DNA from 2 places in the Acidovorax sp. ST3 genome. Region 1 is predicted to be linked to the other one. Evidence: riboswitches for the same ligand, from Rfam matches in the RefSeq annotation. Region 1 holds a riboswitch; the other holds the start of a gene.
The links. A riboswitch is a leader RNA that binds a small molecule or an ion and turns the genes downstream of it on or off. The one in region 1 is predicted to bind thiamine pyrophosphate.
Positions count from the first base shown of each region.

Region 2: another riboswitch for thiamine pyrophosphate. It lies ahead of thiC (phosphomethylpyrimidine synthase ThiC); the one in region 1 lies ahead of DNK89_RS03910 (cytosine permease).

Region 1 is NZ_QKVP01000001.1:875,560-878,919, reverse strand. It holds gene thiD (bifunctional hydroxymethylpyrimidine kinase/phosphomethylpyrimidine kinase) at 1-439, shown strand, start outside; gene DNK89_RS03910 (cytosine permease) at 524-1,804, opposite strand; TPP riboswitch at 1,874-1,978, opposite strand; gene DNK89_RS03905 (NAD(P)/FAD-dependent oxidoreductase) at 2,034-3,074, opposite strand; gene fdxA (ferredoxin FdxA) at 3,121-3,360, opposite strand, start outside.
Region 2 is NZ_QKVP01000006.1:40,259-43,618, reverse strand. It holds gene lpxC (UDP-3-O-acyl-N-acetylglucosamine deacetylase) at 1-791, shown strand, start outside; gene DNK89_RS24595 (hypothetical protein) at 804-980, shown strand; TPP riboswitch at 1,035-1,158, shown strand; gene thiC (phosphomethylpyrimidine synthase ThiC) at 1,280-3,184, shown strand.

The sequences.
Region 1 (3,360 bases):
GGTGGTCACGCCCAACCTGGACGAGGCCGGTTGGCTGCTGGGGCGCCGTATCGAAGGCGTGGAGGCGCTGGAGCTGGCCGCGCAAGACCTGCTGCGGCTGGGCGCCCGCGCCGCATTGCTCAAAGGCGGGCACTTGCCGGGCGACTGGGTGGTGGATGTGCTGGCCGTACAGGGTGGAGAACACGAATCAGGACACGGCCACCGGTTGCAGTCACAACGCATTGCCACCCACAACGGGCATGGCACGGGATGCACCCTGTCGTCTGCGATTGCAGCCCACTTGGCGCTGGGCCTACCGCTGGAGCAGGCCGTGGAGCAGGCACGGGCCTACATCCTGGGGGCTATTGCTGCCGGAGCGAATGTCACCACCGGCCGGGGCCACGGCCCCCTCAACCACGGCTACGCGCCGGTGGCACAGCGGGTGTTTCAGGCGCCATAGAGCGTTTTACTAGGTGTTTTGAGGCGCAAGCGCTAGTCAACAATGCGCTGAGTGCTCCTCTTTTGATAGTGCTTTGGCGGCGACTCAGCGTGCCTTGGGCCTTGTCGCCCATGCCAGCACAAAGCTGAACGCCAGCGCGGGCAGCGCAGAGCCCGCGTCAGGCAGCACCTTGGGCGCCAGGTGGTACACCGCGATGCCGGCCAGCCAAATGGCTACAGGCGCCACATTCACCTTGCGCGCTGTCGCCAGCAGGGCGGGCGCATCGGTGCCAAAGGCCAGGCGTCCGAGGATCACGCCAAACAGCGGCACAAACACCGAGCTGAGCAGCAGCAGAAACGGTTCCAGGCTGTGCATGGGCAGCACCAGTGCCAGCCCGGTGCACAGCGCGGCCACCAGCAGGCCCCAGGCGCGCACACCCCAGCGCGGCAGCAGGCTATGGGCCGACACGGCGCCTGAATACGCATCGCCATAGGCGTTGTCCACCTCGTCGATCAGGATCAGCGACAGCGCAATCAGCCCGCCTTGGGCCAGCAGCAGCGCCTGCACCAGGTCCTGGCTGGGCAAGGTCAGCGCCACCAGCACACCCAGGCTGTAGCACCAGATGTTGGCTAGCGCATAGCCCAGCCACGTGCCGCGCAATGCGGAGCCGCCGTTTTTGCCATGGCGGGCATAGTCCGCCACCAGTGGTAGCCACGAGATGGGCATGGCGATCACCAGGTCGAGCGCGGGCAGCACGCCCATGCCGCCGTCGCCCTTGCGCGTCCACAGCGCTTCAAAGCCTTGCGTTTGTGCCAGCGACAAAAACTGCCACGACAGCCACAGCAGCGACAACACCACCAGCGGCAGCGCAATGCGTGCAATCAGCTTGCGCACCAGCTGCACCATCGATCCGCTGATCAGCAGCATCACCACGCCGCCCCACAGCAGCGTGGCCAGTACGGGCCAGTGGGCTCCCGCCATGGCGCCCGACTGCTGGCCGATGGCCACGGTGGCATCGCGCATCACCACCAGCTCGAACGTGCCCCAGCCCACCAGCTGCACGATGTTCAGGATGATGGGCAGGCTGGCAAACGTGCGGCCATACACCGCGTGCATCAGCCCCGCACTGGCCAGGCCGCTGTCGCAGCCCAGCTTGGCCACCCAGCCCAGCAGGCCCGCACCCACGATGGAACCGGCCACGATGGCGATCAGGGCCTCTTTGGTACCCAGCGCAGGCATCAGATAAGCACCCACCTGCATGACCAGCAGGCCCACACCCAGGCTGAACCAGAGCGAGGCGTGGTCATGCCACTGGAAAACGCGGCGGTCGGATGAGACAGGGGCCAGCGCTTCGTTGGCGGCGTGCGTGGCGGGCGATGAGGACATGGAATGGCTCCGTAAGCAGATACAGAGCAGGGGCGGCCCGCCGGTGCGCCCTGACTTCTTCAGAGCCGTGCCGTGTCGGACTTGCTTCCCTGCGCGAGGATGATCTCAATCAGGTTCAAAGGGACTCTCTCAGTCGAGGCGGGCGGGCCCACATCGACACCCCTAGCGGTAGCGCTTGCTAAAGCAGCGCGCTGCGGATTGTAGTGGTGTGCGGCCGTCGCGCGCCCAGTCAGGCAGCGGTGGCCGGGGCCACGCCCAGCAACTGGTGCAGGCGCGGGCTGGTGGTGGTGTATTGCAGCGCCACCTTGTCGCCCTTGAGCGCCTCGGCCGCGCCAAAGGCGGCCAGCGTGGCCTCGTGGAAGCCACACAGGATGAGCTTGCGTTTGCCGGGGTAGGTGTTGATGTCGCCAACGGCGTAGATGCCGGGCACGCTGGTGCGGAAGGCTTCGGTGTCCACGACCAATTGTTTGCGGTCCATGGCGATGCCCCAGTCGGCGATGGGGCCGAGGCGGGGCGAAATGCCCAGTACCGCCACCAGCAGGTCCAGCGCCAGGGCGCGGGTGCTGCCGTCCGCATCTACGACTTGCAATGCAGTGAGGCGGTCACCCGCAGTGTCGATGCCGGTGATCTGCGCGGCCTCGACATGGATGCGACCTGCGTCGCGCAATTGCTGCAGGCGTTGCAGCAAGGCTTCAGGCGCCTGGAAGACGTCGCGGCGGTGCAGCAGGCTCACGCGGGCGGCCTGGCCTTGTTCGGCCAGTTCCACGGCGCGGGCCACGGCGGGCTCGTCGCCGCCGTGCACGACCACGTGGCGCCCGGTCACATCCACCGTCGCGGGCAGGCTTTGGTAGTGGACCTGGGTGCCGACAAACCGCTCGATGCCGTCCACCTTGAGGGTGCGCGGCACAAAGGCGCCCACGCCTGCGGCAATGAACACGCTGCGGGCCAGCAGTTGTGCGCCTTGCGAGGTTTCGACCAGCAGGCGCCCGTCCGCTTGTACGGTGAGGGCGGACACCAGCGCGTTCAGGTGCCACTGGGTCTTGAACGGCGCGATCTGCTGAAGCAGCAGGCCGGCCAGCTCACGCCCGGTGCACACTGGGATGCCCGGGATGTCGTAGATGGGTTTGTCGCCGTACAGCTCGACGCACTGGCCGCCCGCATGGGGCAGGGCGTCGATCAGGTGGGCGGTGATGCCTTGCAGGCCCAGCTGGAAGACCTGGAACAGGCCCACGGGACCTGCGCCGATGACAACGGCATCGGTCTCCACCACGGTGGGCGCTTGCAAAGTCTCGGTCACCAGTGGGGCGCGCGGCAGGTTACTTGATCAGTTCGTTGACCTTGCCCGGCTTGCCGTTCCACTCGTCGGCGTCGGGCAGTGCAGGCTTGCGCTTGGTGATGCTCTTCCAGCCGTCGGCAAAGGCCAGGTCGGCGTTGAGCTTGATGAAGGCGATCTGGTCGGCCGGCAGGTCTTCTTCGGCAAAGATGGCGTTGGCCGGGCACTCGGGGATGCAGACGGCGCAATCGATGCACTCATCAGGATCGATGACGAGCATGTT
Region 2 (3,360 bases), on a different contig from region 1:
CACAGCCGGTAGACATTCCCATCCGTGCCGAGGCGGTGACGGACACGCGGCTGGCGTCTACCATCGCGGTGGGCAATGCCAAGGTGCACACCGTGGAGCACCTGATGTCGGCCTGCGCGGGGCTGGGCATTGACAACCTCTACGTGGACATCACGGCCGAAGAGGTCCCCATCCTCGACGGGTCTTCGGCCTCGTTCGTGTTCCTGCTGCAGAGCGCCGGGGTGGAGCTGCAGAACGCCCCCAAACGCTTCATCCGCGTCACCCGCCCCGTGGAGGTGCGCGAGGGCGAAGGCGCCAACGCCAAGTGGGCGCGCCTCACGCCGTACCACGGCTACAAGCTCAGTTTTGAAATCGACTTTGACCACCCCGCCGTGGACTCCACCGGCCAGCGCGTGGAGTTTGACCTGGGGCAAGGCAACTACAGCCGCGACATTGCTCGCGCGCGCACCTTTGGCTTCACCCGTGATGTCGAAATGATGCGCTCCAACGGCCTGGCGCTGGGCGGCGGGCTGGACAACGCCATCGTCATGGACGACTACAAGGTGCTCAACAGCGACGGCCTGCGCTACGACGACGAGTTCGTGAAGCACAAGATACTGGATGCCATGGGCGACCTGTACCTCATTGGCAAGCCGCTGCTGGCCGACTACAGCGCCTTCCGCTCGGGCCATGCCATGAACAACCTGCTGCTGCGCGAGCTGCTGGCCCAGCGCGATGCCTGGGAGGTGGTCACGTTCGAGGATGAACGCCAGGCCCCCACCGGCTTTGCGCAGCCCGCGCGCGCCTGGTAGGGCCCGCTGACCATGTTGATCTTTCGCTGGCTGGCCATGCTGCTGCTCTTGGCGGCGGCCGTGTCGTTCGCGTTTTATGCCGGCACCGGGCAGCCGCGCTACAAGCGCCTGGGGCTCGTCATTCTCAAGTGGACGGTGATTGCCGCTGTGTTCTTCTTTGCGGTGATTCTCATCGGCCGCCTGGCCTGATGTATCGGCTGATTCGCGGGCTCTGCGGGCCCGTTTTTCCTCTGCCCTATACTCGCGCCTGCTCCGGGGTGTGCTGATGCGCTGAGATGCAAGGGTCCTGAAGGAATTCAGGCGAGCTTGCGAACCCGACGAACTTGATCCGGTTCATACCGGCGGAAGAAGAGCCGACCTCCTTGTCCCCGTGCCCGCAGTCCCTGTGGGCACGCCTTGCCTCAGGGGCTGCCATGCGCAGCCGCCCGAGGGGCGCACAGGTCCATTCCGGAGCAGACCCACCGCCACCGGAACCAGGAGACCTGCCCATGAACGCCCCCGACCCTCACACCCCACTGGCCAGCGCTGAAAAGTTTGCCGAGCTGCTCGCCCGCACCCGCGAACCCTTCCCCGCATCGCGCAAGGCCTATATCCCCGGCCAGTTGCACGCCGACCTGCGCGTGCCCGTGCGTGACATCGCGCTCACCAACGGCGAGCTGGTCAGCGTGTACGACACCTCGGGCCCCTACACCGACCCGAACGCCGTGATCGATGTGCGCCAAGGCCTGGCCAGCGTGCGTGGCGGCTGGATCACCGGCCGTGGCGATGTGGCGCACTACGAAGGCCGCGCGCCCGTGGCGCTGGACGACGGGCAAAAGAGCGAAGACGCGACCCGCCTGGCCCAGCTGCGTGCCGAAGCCGCCGCCCTGCAGCGCAAGCCCCTGCGTGCCAAGGCAGGCGCCAACGTCACCCAGATGCACTACGCCAAGAAGGGCATCATCACGCCCGAGATGGAATACGTGGCCATTCGCGAAAACGGCAAGCGCGAGTGGATGGAGCAGTACATGGCTGATGCAGGCCGTGAGAAGCGTCTGATGGGCAACCCCATGGGCGCCAGCATTCCGCGCATCATCACGCCCGAATTCGTGCGCGACGAAGTGGCCCGGGGCCGCGCCATCATCCCCGCCAACATCAACCACCCCGAGGTGGAGCCGATGGCGATTGGCCGCAACTTCCTGGTCAAGATCAACGCCAACATTGGCAACTCGGCCGTCACGTCCAGCATTGAAGAAGAAGTGGAAAAGCTTGTGTGGGCCATCCGCTGGGGCGCCGACAACGTGATGGACCTGTCCACCGGCAAGAACATTCACACCACGCGCGACTGGATCGTGCGCAATTCGCCCGTGCCGATTGGCACGGTGCCCATCTACCAGGCGCTGGAAAAGGTGGGCGGCGTGGCCGACGACCTGACCTGGGCCATCTTCCGCGACACGCTGATCGAGCAGGCTGAGCAGGGCGTGGACTACTTCACCATCCACGCGGGCGTGCGTCTGGCCTACATCCACCTCACGGCGCAGCGCCGCACGGGCATCGTCTCGCGCGGCGGCTCCATCATGGCCAAGTGGTGCATGGCCCACCACCGCGAGAGCTTCCTGTACGAGCACTTCGAGGACATCTGCGACATCATGAAGGCGTACGACGTGTCGTTCAGCCTGGGTGATGGCCTGCGCCCTGGCTGCGCATCGGACGCGAATGACGAAGCGCAGTTTGCCGAGCTGCGCACCCTGGGCGAGCTGACCCAGGTGGCCTGGAAGCACGACGTGCAGACCATGATCGAAGGCCCCGGCCACGTGCCCATGCACATGATCCAGGCCAACATGACCGAGCAGCTCAAGACCTGCCACGAGGCGCCGTTCTACACCCTGGGCCCGCTGACCATCGACATCGCGCCGGGCTATGACCACATCGCCAGCGCGATTGGCGCGGCCATGATCGGCTGGATGGGCACGGCCATGCTGTGCTACGTGACGCCCAAGGAGCACCTGGGCTTGCCCGACCGTGACGACGTGAAGCAAGGGATCATTGCCTACAAGATTGCCGCCCACGCGGCCGACGTGGCCAAGGGCCACCCCGGCGCCCGCTCGCGCGACGATGCGCTCAGCCAGGCGCGCTTCGACTTCCGCTGGCAGGACCAGTTCAACCTGGGCCTGGACCCGGAGACGGCCAAGGAATACCACGACGAGACCCTGCCCAAGGACTCGGCCAAGGTGGCGCATTTCTGCTCGATGTGTGGGCCCAAGTTCTGCTCGATGAAGATCACCCAGGAAGTGCGCGACTTTGCCGCGCAAAAGGGCGTGGCCGAGGCCGAAGCCCTGGCCCAGGGCATGCAGGCCAAGGCGGCCGAGTTCCAGCAGGGTGGTGGCGAGTTGTACATCCCGCTCAAGCCGGTGTAACGACGGGGCAATAAGCACAGCTACTGGCCCCGAGGTTTCCCTGAAAGAGCTTATGGGGGCCGTGCTTACCCTGTGCGGCAGGCGGCCCTGCCCGGCATATAGTCGCGCCCACTCCCGGCCCAGAAGGTAGGGTGTGTGCGTGGCACCAAATTTGCTATGCTGGACTATCTGTTAAA